One region of the Bacillus cereus group sp. RP43 genome, then DNA from elsewhere that is predicted to be linked to it. Evidence: a T-box and tRNA genes for the amino acid it is inferred to sense, from the RefSeq annotation. Region 1 holds a T-box; the other holds one or more tRNA genes.

Region 1 (6,988 bases):
CGATTCCATTATTTATAGATTAATATTTTACAAAGACGATTAGAATACATTCTAATCGTCTTTGTGCTATTATCTGAATTTCATCAACTATTAATCAGTTGCCTTCCTATTTAAAAACGACTACAATTTTACTGTTATATATATGAACGAAAAAAAGAGAATAGGAGGGGAGACTATGCCAAGGAAAGTATGGCTATTAGTAGCTGGGATGATTATTAATGTCACGGGTGCTTCTTTTTTATGGCCTTTTAATACAATTTACTTACATGATAGTTTAGGGAAATCTTTATCAGTAGCCGGAATGGTATTAATGATCAACTCGCTTACTGGTGTAATCGGAAACTTGCTCGGCGGTGTTTTATTTGATAAATGGGGCGGTTATAAATCAATTTTAGTAGGGATTGTCATTACACTTGTATCGATTTTAGGTCTTGTGTTCTTCCACGGTTGGCCGTTATATGTTGTGTGGCTAGCATTAATCGGATTCGGTTCTGGAATGGTGTTTCCATCGATGTATGCGATGGTTGGTACGGTTTGGCCAGAGGGCGGAAGACGAGCATTTAATGCGATGTATGTTGGACAAAACGTTGGGATTGCGATTGGAACAGCGTGCGGTGGTTTAGTTGCGTCTTATCGTTTTGATTATATTTTCTTAGCGAACTTTATTTTATACTTTGTTTTCTTCTTAATTGCTTTTATTGGATTCCGTGGTATGGAAGACAAAAAAGAGTCAGGAGTACAAAGAGAAGTCGAAACGAAAAAAGGTTGGTCACTTACACCTGGCTTCAAAGCACTTCTTATCGTATGTGTAGCATATGCTTTATGCTGGGTTACATACGTACAGTGGCAAGGGGCAATTGCAACACATATGCAGGAATTAAATATTAGTCTGCGTCATTATAGTTTATTATGGACGATAAATGGAGCGATGATTGTTTGTGCGCAGCCACTTGTTAGTATGCTAATTCGCTGGATGAAGCGCTCTTTAAAACAGCAAATTATGATTGGAATTATCATTTTTGCGGCGTCGTTTATTGTTTTAAGTCAAGCGCAACAATTTACAATGTTCCTCGTTGCGATGGTGACATTAACAATTGGTGAATTATTCGTATGGCCGGCAGTGCCAACCATTGCTAATATACTTGCACCGAAAGATAAACTTGGGTTTTATCAAGGGGTCGTAAATAGTGCGGCGACTGTAGGAAAGATGTTCGGACCGGTCGTTGGCGGAGCGATTGTTGACTTATACAATATGGAAGTATTGTTTATAGCGATCATGGTAATGCTTGTAGTAGCGCTTATAGCAACGAGTATTTATGATAGACGAGTAAAAGTAGAAGAAACAGTTGAAGAAAAAATTGCAGTTTAGTTTGACGGAACAAGTAACATGTTTTAGAATATATTTAAATTAACTCATATTTGTAATAACAGTGAAAAGGAATAGTAGTAATAGAAGCTGGTTTAGAGAGTTGACGGTCGGTGCAAGTCAATCCACGTTTCGTTATGAACTCGCCTTTGAGTTGCAGTTGTGAAACTAATAGTAGCAATTGCCGTTAATCCACGTTACGGATCTAAGCGAATGTATATATTACATTAATTTAGGGTGGTACCGCGGGAATCTATAACCTCTCGTCCCTTTCTAGGGATGAGAGGTTTTTTGTATTTTGGGCGGTGAAAATAAATAGAATTTCAAGGAGGGTATCTCATGAGCTTTAATCATCAAGAAATTGAGAAGAAGTGGCAAGGGCATTGGGAAGAGAATAAAACATTCCGTACGCCAGATGAGACAGAAAAACCAAAATTTTATGCACTAGATATGTTCCCATATCCATCAGGTGCAGGCTTACACGTAGGTCATCCAGAAGGTTATACAGCGACAGATATTTTATCTCGTATGAAGCGTATGCAAGGATATAATGTTCTTCATCCAATGGGATGGGATGCATTCGGTCTTCCAGCAGAGCAATATGCACTTGATACTGGAAACAGCCCAGCAGAATTTACAGAGCTTAATATTAATACGTTCCGTAATCAAATTAAAGCATTAGGCTTCTCTTACGATTGGGATCGTGAAGTAAATACAACGGATCCAAACTACTACAAGTGGACACAATGGATCTTCCTAAAACTATTTGAAAAAGGTTTAGCTTACGTTGATGAAGTACCTGTAAACTGGTGCCCAGCACTTGGTACAGTACTTGCGAATGAAGAAATAATTGACGGTAAGAGTGAGCGCGGTGGACATCCAGTTGAGCGTCGTCCGATGAGACAGTGGATGTTAAAAATTACAGCATACGGAGATCGTCTATTAGAAGATCTAGATGAGCTTGATTGGCCAGAAAGCTTAAAAGATATGCAGCGTAACTGGATTGGTCGTTCTGAAGGTGCAGAAGTACACTTCAACATCGATGGTACAGATGAGAAGTTTACAGTTTTCACAACGCGTCCTGATACACTATTTGGTGCAACATACTGTGTACTTGCTCCGGAACATGCACTTGTTGCAGAAATTACAACAGCAGATCAAAAAGAAGCTGTAGAAGCTTACATTAACTCTGTTAAAATGAAGAGCGATTTAGAGCGTACAGAACTTGCGAAAGAGAAAACTGGTGTATTCACTGGTGCTTACGCAGTTAACCCAGTAAACGGTGAGAAATTACCAATCTGGATCGCTGATTACGTTCTTGCAACTTACGGAACAGGTGCTGTAATGGCAGTTCCAGCTCACGATGAGCGTGATTATGAATTCGCATCAGTATTCAATCTTCCAATGAAGGAAGTTGTAAAAGGCGGAGACATTACGAAAGAAGTGTACACAGGTGATGGTGCACACGTAAACTCAGCATTCCTTGATGGTTTAAATAAAGAAGAAGCAATCGTAAAAATGATTGAGTGGCTTGAAGTAACGAGCGCAGGAAATCAAAAAGTAACGTACCGTCTACGTGACTGGTTATTTAGCCGTCAACGTTACTGGGGTGAGCCAATTCCAGTAATCCATTGGGAAGATGGTACAATGACAGCTGTAAAAGAAGAAGAATTACCATTAGTTCTTCCAAAAACAGAAAACATTCGTCCTTCAGGTACAGGTGAGTCACCACTTGCAAACATTGAAGAGTGGGTAAATGTTGTTGATCCTGAAACTGGTAAAAAAGGTCGTCGTGAAACAAACACAATGCCACAATGGGCTGGTAGCTGCTGGTACTACCTACGCTACATCGATCCAAACAACAGCGAAGCACTTGTAGACCCTGAAAAAGTAAAACAATGGCTTCCAGTTGATATTTATATCGGTGGTGCAGAGCACGCTGTACTTCACTTACTATATGCTCGTTTCTGGCATAAAGTATTATATGATATCGGTGTAGTTCCAACGAAAGAACCGTTCCAACAATTATTCAACCAAGGTATGATCTTAGGTGAAAATAACGAGAAAATGAGTAAATCAAAAGGTAACGTTGTAAACCCGGATGATATCGTAGCAAGCCACGGTGCAGATACACTTCGTCTATACGAAATGTTCATGGGACCATTAGATGCTTCAATCGCTTGGTCTGAAAATGGTCTTGACGGAGCTCGTCGTTTCCTAGACCGCGTATGGCGCCTATTCATTCAAGATAACGGTGAATTAAGTGAGAAAATCACTGATGCACCAAATAAAGAGCTTGAAAAAGCTTACCACCAAACAGTGAAGAAAGTAACAGAAGACTATGCAGAGCTTCGCTTCAACACAGCGATTTCTCAAATGATGGTATTCATCAACGATGCATACAAAGCTGAAACACTTCCGAAAGAATATGTAGAAGGTTTCGTAAAAATGATTGCACCAGTTGCGCCTCATATCGGGGAAGAACTTTGGAGCAAGCTTGGTTACAATGAAACAATCACATATGCAAGCTGGCCAACATTTGATGAGTCTAAACTTGTAGAAGATGAAGTTGAAATCGTTGTTCAAATTATGGGCAAAGTTCGCGCAAAATTAACAATGAGTAAAGACGCATCAAAAGAAGAAATGGAACAACTTGCACTTGAGGCAATCAAAGAACAAATTGAAGGGAAAACAGTTCGTAAAGTAATTGTTGTTCCTGGAAAACTTGTTAACGTTGTTGCAAACTAATTAATTATTAATAAAAGCTCAGAGCGTTTATGCTCTGAGTTTTTTTATGTGAAAAATAAGTTCTGGATCCCCTTCATCAATGGAGAACGAAGAAAAAGGTGCGGAATTCCCATATAGACAAACACCTATTCTTCTATAGGAAATATGATAAAAAAGGTAGGTTAAATTGAGCAGAAGAGGTGAAAGGAATGAAAGGGATGGACAATAATGCACCACATGGCTTCTTCGGAGGTGGATCGGATAGTTATGGACAAATGATGTCCATGGGAGGAGATGGTCAACACGGATATGGCGGAATCCCAAGTTGGATGGGAGGAGATGGTCAACACGGATATGGTGGAATCCCAAGTTGGATGGGAGGAGCAGCTGGAGGATTTCCGACGTCAGTGGCTGGAGCACAGACAGGAATTCCGACATTGGTAGGAGGAGCACAAGGAGGAGTGCCTGTAGGCATGCCAACTACATTTCCATCTTTCGTAGGAGGAGCACAAGGAGGAGCACCAGTAGGTATGCCAACTACATTTCCATCTTTTGTGGGAGGCGTACAAACAGGATTTCCTGTACCTGGCGTCGGTGTTGTAGCTGGAGGAGTCGGTGGTTTCCCTCAAGGTGTTCACGGTCATCATGTGCATCACGGTCATCACCAACATCACGGTCATCACCAACATCACGGCCATCACCAACATCACGGCCATCACCAACATCACGGCCATCACCAACATCACGGCCAGCATCAACATCATGGTCAGCATCAACATCATGGTCAACACCAAGGGCATCATCAGCAACAAGTACATCATCATGGTCATCACCAAATTCATCCGCAAGCGGTTCTTTTCCAAACACACCAAGGTCAACATCATCACCAAGGTCAACACCATCACCAAGGTCAACACCATCACCAAGGTCAACACCATCACCAAGGTCAACACCATCACCAAGGTCAACATCATCACCAAGGTCAACACCATCACCAAGGTCAACATCATCACCAAGGTCAGCAGCATCATCAAGGTCAGCAGCATCATCAAGGCCAACAGCATCATCAAGGCCAACAACAATATCAGCAATATCAGCAGCAACAACAGCCTTGGGCAGGTGGAATTGGAGCAGGGGCGGCAGCAGGAGCAGCAGCTGGTACTGCAGGAGCAGCAGGACACGCGGGACACGTGGGTCATTAATAGGCCAAAGGAAAAAAGACATAATAAAAAACTGCTAGGAGATCCTAGCAGTTTTTTTCTGCCTCTTGACGTTGGCGTTCGATTTCCGCACGAAGTTGTGGTTCCGGTGCTTGCCATCCTTCTGGTTTCATAATTTTGCCGTCGCCCTCGCGGAATCGAGGCTTTCCATCAGGGAATAGTTTTGCCATGTTAGCATTGTTTACAATTTCGAATCCTTTATCTGGACGTACGCCCATTTCTGCAAACGTTCCGAATGCAAAGTAAATAAGGTCAATAAGTGCATCATATTGATCTTCAACAGTTGTTGCTTCTAGAAATTCTTCTAACTCTTCTTGCATAAAACTAGCACGAATTTTTGCACGCTCTTCTGTTAGTTTTGTTGGAGTATTTGTCACAGGATGTCCGAATACTTCGTGCATTTTCGCAACAAGTTCGTATCCTTTATCTAAACCTTTTTCGTTTGTCATGTTGTTTCATCCTTTCTTACGTTATGCCGAAGTTTATTGTAACATAAGGTAGTTATTTAATAAAAAGAACATCTTATGAGAAATAAGATGTTCGCTTGTTATTCTTCTTTCTTAATTAAAACGGATAAAATAAGATCGATACCAAACATTCCGATGAGTAGCATCGGTATAACGACAAGTAAATAACGTGTGAAGGAAACATTTTTTAAGTATGTATGAGCAAATAAAAAGACGCCGAGAAATAAAATACCGTTTAAAATAGGCTTTACTAATTTTTTAGACATAAGCTCCCCCGTAAATATCCTTTTCTCTATTTAAAAATAAAAACTCCCTTCTCCGTTGTACCATGCCAGAGAGGGGAGTTCAATCATTAACTTATTCAATCACACCAGAATTTGTAATATTTACGGTGTATTTTATTTTAATAGGGACATCTTTATACATTCTTCGCCACTCTTCTAATTTGAATGGACGATAATGTTGTCTATATTTTGCTCCAAGTCCAAGGGGATCAACATTTAGAGATTTAAACTGTTTAATTAGTTTTGTAGCTTTCGCATCTAATTGTTTTTCGACTGACTTAGCTATTTTTGTTGTATTTTTTTTGTTTTCTAAATTAAATTTTCTAGAGAGCTCCTGAATACGAGCGTCCACCTTTACATGAATATAGAAAGAAGGTTTCCCATTTTTTATGTTTACCTCGTAGGTAGGAACGGAACGAATGTTATTAATCATTGCATAGCCAGGATTGGTTTTAAATTCATGTGAGTCCAAGCGGTGCTTTTCTAGCAGTCCTTTGAAAACAAACATATCGTGGTACTTAATTGTTCCGACTAACTTATCCTTTTTCAAGAGACCGATACCAGTAATCTTTATTTTATCTCCATGTTTTTTGAGGATAGGCATATAGGAATCTTGTCCTTCACGGTAGTACCTGAAGGCACCTAAATACAAATTGTCAGTTGGCAAAGGGCCAGTGTCCATATTATGTTCTAACATTTTTTTTATATAAATCGCAACATTGTAAGATGTACTATATTTTCCTTTAAATAGTTCAGTACCACTGCCTTCTAATAGTCCAACATACAGTGAGTTACCAATATTCACATCACGAATTAATGTGTCAAAGGAGTTGGATAATCCTTTTTTAGCAACCTTTGTTGTGAATAAGGCAACACGCATTTGACCGCTTGCGAACGGTTGCGAAGATTCTAAAGATGTATCTG
Region 2 (6,988 bases), 4.2 Mb from region 1:
AAACGAATGATTAGTGAGGAGGAAACGAAAGTTTATACGTATGAATGTATAGGTTGTTCGTTTCAATATGTAAGAAGACGTAAAATAAATACACAAAGATATGTATGTGGAAAGTGCAAAGGACAACTAAAACTGGTAGTGAAAACATCTTGACAGTGAAAACGCAATCCAGTATATTATAAACATGTCCCGTTTGCGCAAGACGTTGTAAAAAAACTTCTTGACTTACGATGAGAAATTTTATAAGATACAAATTGTCTTTATTATTCCGCAGTAGCTCAGTGGTAGAGCTATCGGCTGTTAACCGATCGGTCGTAGGTTCGAGTCCTACCTGCGGAGCCATATACAGAGAAGTACCCAAGTGGCTCAAGGGGCTCCCCTGCTAAGGGAGTAGATCGCTAACGCGGTGCGAGGGTTCGAATCCCTTCTTCTCTGCCATATATATTGGCCCGTTGGTCAAGTGGTTAAGACACCGCCCTTTCACGGCGGTAACACGGGTTCGAATCCCGTACGGGTCACCACTTCGGAGGATTAGCTCAGCTGGGAGAGCACCTGCCTTACAAGCAGGGGGTCGGCGGTTCGATCCCGTCATCCTCCACCATATAAATTATATAAATAATATTATCGCGGGGTGGAGCAGTACGGTAGCTCGTCGGGCTCATAACCCGAAGGTCGCAGGTTCAAATCCTGTCCCCGCAACCAAATGGTCCCGTGGTGTAGTGGTTAACATGCCTGCCTGTCACGCAGGAGATCGCCGGTTCGACCCCGGTCGGGACCGCCATTTTAACTTCTGCTATATAGCAGTTGTTTTTTATTGGTCATTATGGTACAATAACATTTGTCTTTGAAAAGAAGATAACTATTTCGATGGGCTATAGCCAAGCGGTAAGGCAACGGACTTTGACTCCGTCATGCGCTGGTTCGAATCCAGCTAGCCCAGCCATTTACGAGCCATTAGCTCAGTTGGTAGAGCATCTGACTTTTAATCAGAGGGTCGAAGGTTCGAATCCTTCATGGCTCACTTTTGTTTTTTCCGCGCGGTCGTGGCGGAACGGCAGACGCGCTAGGTTGAGGGCCTAGTGGGGGAAACCCCGTGGAGGTTCAAGTCCTCTCGGCCGCATCAAAAAATCTTTTTAAAAAAGTACTTGTATTTGAAAATGTAGTATGATAAGATAATTGAGTCGCCAAAATACAACGACGAAAAAACATCATGAATAAGCGCCCGTAGCTCAATTGGATAGAGCGTTTGACTACGGATCAAGAGGTTAGGGGTTCGACTCCTCTCGGGCGCGCCATAACGGGAAGTGGCTCAGCTTGGTAGAGCACCTGGTTTGGGACCAGGGGGTCGCAGGTTCAAATCCTGTCTTCCCGACCACGCGGGTGTAGTTTAGTGGTAAAACAAGAGCCTTCCAAGCTCTGGTCGAGAGTTCGATTCTCTTCACCCGCTTTTAGTTCTTTGAAAACTGAACGAAACAAACAACGTGAACGTCAATTTTTATTTTTAGATGCTAGACAAACTAACTTTATTGGAGAGTTTGATCCTGGCTCAGGATGAACGCTGGCGGCGTGCCTAATACATGCAAGTCGAGCGAATGGATTAAGAGCTTGCTCTTATGAAGTTAGCGGCGGACGGGTGAGTAACACGTGGGTAACCTGCCCATAAGACTGGGATAACTCCGGGAAACCGGGGCTAATACCGGATAATATTTTGAACTGCATGGTTCGAAATTGAAAGGCGGCTTCGGCTGTCACTTATGGATGGACCCGCGTCGCATTAGCTAGTTGGTGAGGTAACGGCTCACCAAGGCAACGATGCGTAGCCGACCTGAGAGGGTGATCGGCCACACTGGGACTGAGACACGGCCCAGACTCCTACGGGAGGCAGCAGTAGGGAATCTTCCGCAATGGACGAAAGTCTGACGGAGCAACGCCGCGTGAGTGATGAAGGCTTTCGGGTCGTAAAACTCTGTTGTTAGGGAAGAACAAGTGCTAGTTGAATAAGCTGGCACCTTGACGGTACCTAACCAGAAAGCCACGGCTAACTACGTGCCAGCAGCCGCGGTAATACGTAGGTGGCAAGCGTTATCCGGAATTATTGGGCGTAAAGCGCGCGCAGGTGGTTTCTTAAGTCTGATGTGAAAGCCCACGGCTCAACCGTGGAGGGTCATTGGAAACTGGGAGACTTGAGTGCAGAAGAGGAAAGTGGAATTCCATGTGTAGCGGTGAAATGCGTAGAGATATGGAGGAACACCAGTGGCGAAGGCGACTTTCTGGTCTGTAACTGACACTGAGGCGCGAAAGCGTGGGGAGCAAACAGGATTAGATACCCTGGTAGTCCACGCCGTAAACGATGAGTGCTAAGTGTTAGAGGGTTTCCGCCCTTTAGTGCTGAAGTTAACGCATTAAGCACTCCGCCTGGGGAGTACGGCCGCAAGGCTGAAACTCAAAGGAATTGACGGGGGCCCGCACAAGCGGTGGAGCATGTGGTTTAATTCGAAGCAACGCGAAGAACCTTACCAGGTCTTGACATCCTCTGAAAATCCTAGAGATAGGACTTCTCCTTCGGGAGCAGAGTGACAGGTGGTGCATGGTTGTCGTCAGCTCGTGTCGTGAGATGTTGGGTTAAGTCCCGCAACGAGCGCAACCCTTGATCTTAGTTGCCATCATTAAGTTGGGCACTCTAAGGTGACTGCCGGTGACAAACCGGAGGAAGGTGGGGATGACGTCAAATCATCATGCCCCTTATGACCTGGGCTACACACGTGCTACAATGGACGGTACAAAGAGCTGCAAGACCGCGAGGTGGAGCTAATCTCATAAAACCGTTCTCAGTTCGGATTGTAGGCTGCAACTCGCCTACATGAAGCTGGAATCGCTAGTAATCGCGGATCAGCATGCCGCGGTGAATACGTTCCCGGGCCTTGTACACACCGCCCGTCACACCACGAGAGTTTGTAACACCCGAAGTCGGTGGGGTAACCTTTATGGAGCCAGCCGCCTAAGGTGGGACAGATGATTGGGGTGAAGTCGTAACAAGGTAGCCGTATCGGAAGGTGCGGCTGGATCACCTCCTTTCTATGGAGAATTGATGAACGCAGTTCATCAATAAACGTTGACTTGTTTCGTTTCGTTCAGTTTTGAGAGAACTATCTCTCAAGTTTAAATGTATGTTCTTTGAAAACTAGATAACAGTGTAGCTCATATTTTTTTAATTTTAGTTTGGTTAAGTTAGAAAGGGCGCACGGTGGATGCCTTGACACTAGGAGTCGATGAAGGACGGGACTAACGCCGATATGCTTCGGGGAGCTGTAAGTAAGCTTTGATCCGAAGATTTCCGAATGGGGAAACCCACTATACGTAATGGTATGGTATCCTTACCTGAATACATAGGGTATGGAAGACAGACCCAGGGAACTGAAACATCTAAGTACCTGGAGGAAGAGAAAGCAAATGCGATTTCCTGAGTAGCGGCGAGCGAAACGGAATCTAGCCCAAACCAAGAGGCTTGCCTCTTGGGGTTGTAGGACATTCTATACGGAGTTACAAAGGAACGAGGTAGACGAAGCGACCTGGAAAGGTCCGTCACAGAGGGTAACAACCCCGTAGTCGAAACTTCGTTCTCTCTTGAATGTATCCTGAGTACGGCGGAACACGTGAAATTCCGTCGGAATCTGGGAGGACCATCTCCCAAGGCTAAATACTCCCTAGTGATCGATAGTGAACCAGTACCGTGAGGGAAAGGTGAAAAGCACCCCGGAAGGGGAGTGAAAGAGATCCTGAAACCGTGTGCCTACAAATAGTCAGAGCCCGTTAATGGGTGATGGCGTGCCTTTTGTAGAATGAACCGGCGAGTTACGATCCCGTGCAAGGTTAAGCTGAAGAGGCGGAGCCGCAGCGAAAGCGAGTCTGAATAGGGCGTTTAGTACGTGGTCGTAGACCCGAAACCAGGTGATCTACCCATGTCCAGGGTGAAGTTCAGGTAACACTGAATGGAGGCCCGAACCCACGCACGTTGAAAAGTGCGGGGATGAGGTGTGGGTAGCGGAGAAATTCCAATCGAACCTGGAGATAGCTGGTTCTCCCCGAAATAGCTTTAGGGCTAGCCTTAAGTGTAAGAGTCTTGGAGGTAGAGCACTGATTGAACTAGGGGTCCTCATCGGATTACCGAATTCAGTCAAACTCCGAATGCCAATGACTTATCCTTAGGAGTCAGACTGCGAGTGATAAGATCCGTAGTCAAGAGGGAAACAGCCCAGATCGCCAGCTAAGGTCCCAAAGTGTGTATTAAGTGGAAAAGGATGTGGAGTTGCTTAGACAACTAGGATGTTGGCTCAGAAGCAGCCACCATTTAAAGAGTGCGTAATAGCTCACTAGTCGAGTGACTCTGCGCCGAAAATGTACCGGGGCTAAATACACCACCGAAGCTGCGAATTGATACCAATGGTATCAGTGGTAGGGGAGCGTTCTAAGTGCAGTGAAGTCAGACCGGAAGGACTGGTGGAGCGCTTAGAAGTGAGAATGCCGGTATGAGTAGCGAAAGACGGGTGAGAATCCCGTCCACCGAATGCCTAAGGTTTCCTGAGGAAGGCTCGTCCGCTCAGGGTTAGTCAGGACCTAAGCCGAGGCCGACAGGCGTAGGCGATGGACAACAGGTTGATATTCCTGTACCACCTCTTTATCGTTTGAGCAATGGAGGGACGCAGAAGGATAGAAGAAGCGTGCGATTGGTTGTGCACGTCCAAGCAGTTAGGCTGATAAGTAGGCAAATCCGCTTATCGTGAAGGCTGAGCTGTGATGGGGAAGCTCCTTATGGAGCGAAGTCTTTGATTCCCCGCTGCCAAGAAAAGCTTCTAGCGAGATAAAAGGTGCCTGTACCGCAAACCGACACAGGTAGGCGAGGAGAGAATCCTAAGGTGTGCGAGAGAACTCTGGTTAAGGAACTCGGCAAAATGACCCCGTAACTTCGGGAGAAGGGGTGCTTTCTTAACGGAAAGCCGCAGTGAATAGGCCCAAGCGACTGTTTAGCAAAAACACAGGTCTCTGCGAAGCCGTAAGGCGAAGTATAGGGGCTGACACCTGCCCGGTGCTGGAAGGTTAAGGAGAGGGGTTAGCGTAAGCGAAGCTCTGAACTGAAGCCCCAGTAAACGGCGGCCGTAACTATAACGGTCCTAAGGTAGCGAAATTCCTTGTCGGGTAAGTTCCGACCCGCACGAAAGGTGTAACGATTTGGGCACTGTCTCAACCAGAGACTCGGTGAAATTATAGTACCTGTGAAGATGCAGGTTACCCGCGACAGGACGGAAAGACCCCGTGGAGCTTTACTGTAGCCTGATATTGAATTTTGGTACAGTTTGTACAGGATAGGCGGGAGCCATTGAAACCGGAGCGCTAGCTTCGGTGGAGGCGCTGGTGGGATACCGCCCTGACTGTATTGAAATTCTAACCTACGGGTCTTATCGACCCGGGAGACAGTGTCAGGTGGGCAGTTTGACTGGGGCGGTCGCCTCCTAAAGTGTAACGGAGGCGCCCAAAGGTTCCCTCAGAATGGTTGGAAATCATTCGTAGAGTGCAAAGGCATAAGGGAGCTTGACTGCGAGACCTACAAGTCGAGCAGGGACGAAAGTCGGGCTTAGTGATCCGGTGGTTCCGCATGGAAGGGCCATCGCTCAACGGATAAAAGCTACCCCGGGGATAACAGGCTTATCTCCCCCAAGAGTCCACATCGACGGGGAGGTTTGGCACCTCGATGTCGGCTCATCGCATCCTGGGGCTGTAGTCGGTCCCAAGGGTTGGGCTGTTCGCCCATTAAAGCGGTACGCGAGCTGGGTTCAGAACGTCGTGAGACAGTTCGGTCCCTATCCGTCGTGGGCGTAGGAAATTTGAGAGGAGCTGTCCTTAGTACGAGAGGACCGGGATGGACGCACCGCTGGTGTACCAGTTGTTCTGCCAAGGGCATAGCTGGGTAGCTATGTGCGGAAGGGATAAGTGCTGAAAGCATCTAAGCATGAAGCCCCCCTCAAGATGAGATTTCCCATAGCGTAAGCTAGTAAGATCCCTGAAAGATGATCAGGTTGATAGGTTCGAGGTGGAAGCATGGTGACATGTGGAGCTGACGAATACTAATAGATCGAGGACTTAACCATATAATATGAAGCGATGTTATCTAGTTTTGAAAGAATATAAAAAACTTGTTGACTTTAAATGTCGAATGAGTTATGATGATTCTTGTCTTAAATGAATACAGTCTGGTAATGATGGCAGAGAGGTCACACCCGTTCCCATACCGAACACGGAAGTTAAGCTCTCTAGCGCCGATGGTAGTTGGGACCTTGTCCCTGTGAGAGTAGGACGTTGCCAGGCTATTTATATCATCGCGGGGTGGAGCAGTACGGTAGCTCGTCGGGCTCATAACCCGAAGGTCGCAGGTTCAAATCCTGTCCCCGCAACCAAATGGTCCCGTGGTGTAGTGGTTAACATGCCTGCCTGTCACGCAGGAGATCGCCGGTTCGACCCCGGTCGGGACCGCCATTTTATATAAAGAAAAGAACGAAACAAGTTGTTTCGTATTTTTTTATTTGTTTTAACAAAAAACTAATAAAGACAGTCAAACTATCCTTAGGAAAACTCCTAAGGACTTTTTTATATATTTAAAACCTGTATAATAAAGAGCAGAGAACATTGTGAGTAAAGTAGGTGAAGTCTGTGAGTAAATATGAAATAACAACAAAATCTTCCGAAGAAACCCAACGATTATCAGAAAAATTAGGGGGACTTGTAAAGGAAAAAGATGTAATTATTTTAGAAGGTGATCTTGGAGCTGGCAAGACGACTTTTACAAAAGGACTAGCAAAAGGTCTTGGAGTGAAAAGAGTCGTAAATAGTCCTACCTTCAATATTATTAAAGAATATAAAGGAAGATTACCGCTATATCATATGGATGTGTATCGTTTAGCGGAAAGTGAAGAAGATTTAGGATTTGATGAGTATT

The links. The T-box of region 1 lies ahead of leuS (leucine--tRNA ligase). A T-box ahead of a tRNA ligase gene usually reads a tRNA of that ligase, here a tRNA-Leu.
Positions count from the first base shown of each region.
Region 2: it has a tRNA-Leu gene. The T-box ahead of leuS (leucine--tRNA ligase) is inferred to sense a tRNA for this amino acid. The anticodon was not compared.

Region 1 covers NZ_JARVHQ010000001.1:697,769-704,756, forward strand. Annotated here, with positions in the region: gene QCI75_RS03600 (MDR family MFS transporter) at 176-1,369, shown strand; T-box leader at 1,422-1,640, shown strand; gene leuS (leucine--tRNA ligase) at 1,706-4,114, shown strand; gene QCI75_RS03610 (VrrB protein) at 4,303-5,295, shown strand; gene QCI75_RS03615 (pyrophosphohydrolase domain-containing protein) at 5,340-5,762, opposite strand; gene QCI75_RS03620 (hypothetical protein) at 5,861-6,046, opposite strand; gene QCI75_RS03625 (Ger(x)C family spore germination protein) at 6,138-6,988, opposite strand, start outside.
Region 2 covers NZ_JARVHQ010000001.1:4,899,537-4,906,524, reverse strand. Annotated here, with positions in the region: gene QCI75_RS25400 (SprT family protein) at 1-153, shown strand, start outside; tRNA gene QCI75_RS25395 (tRNA-Asn) at 268-342, shown strand; tRNA gene QCI75_RS25390 (tRNA-Ser) at 348-438, shown strand; tRNA gene QCI75_RS25385 (tRNA-Glu) at 447-521, shown strand; tRNA gene QCI75_RS25380 (tRNA-Val) at 526-601, shown strand; tRNA gene QCI75_RS25375 (tRNA-Met) at 626-702, shown strand; tRNA gene QCI75_RS25370 (tRNA-Asp) at 706-781, shown strand; tRNA gene QCI75_RS25365 (tRNA-Gln) at 869-943, shown strand; tRNA gene QCI75_RS25360 (tRNA-Lys) at 949-1,021, shown strand; tRNA gene QCI75_RS25355 (tRNA-Leu) at 1,038-1,120, shown strand; tRNA gene QCI75_RS25350 (tRNA-Arg) at 1,219-1,295, shown strand; tRNA gene QCI75_RS25345 (tRNA-Pro) at 1,299-1,375, shown strand; tRNA gene QCI75_RS25340 (tRNA-Gly) at 1,377-1,447, shown strand; rRNA gene QCI75_RS25335 (16S ribosomal RNA) at 1,524-3,075, shown strand; rRNA gene QCI75_RS25330 (23S ribosomal RNA) at 3,222-6,143, shown strand; rRNA gene rrf (5S ribosomal RNA) at 6,245-6,360, shown strand; tRNA gene QCI75_RS25320 (tRNA-Met) at 6,373-6,449, shown strand; tRNA gene QCI75_RS25315 (tRNA-Asp) at 6,453-6,528, shown strand; gene tsaE (tRNA (adenosine(37)-N6)-threonylcarbamoyltransferase complex ATPase subunit type 1 TsaE) at 6,703-6,988, shown strand, end outside.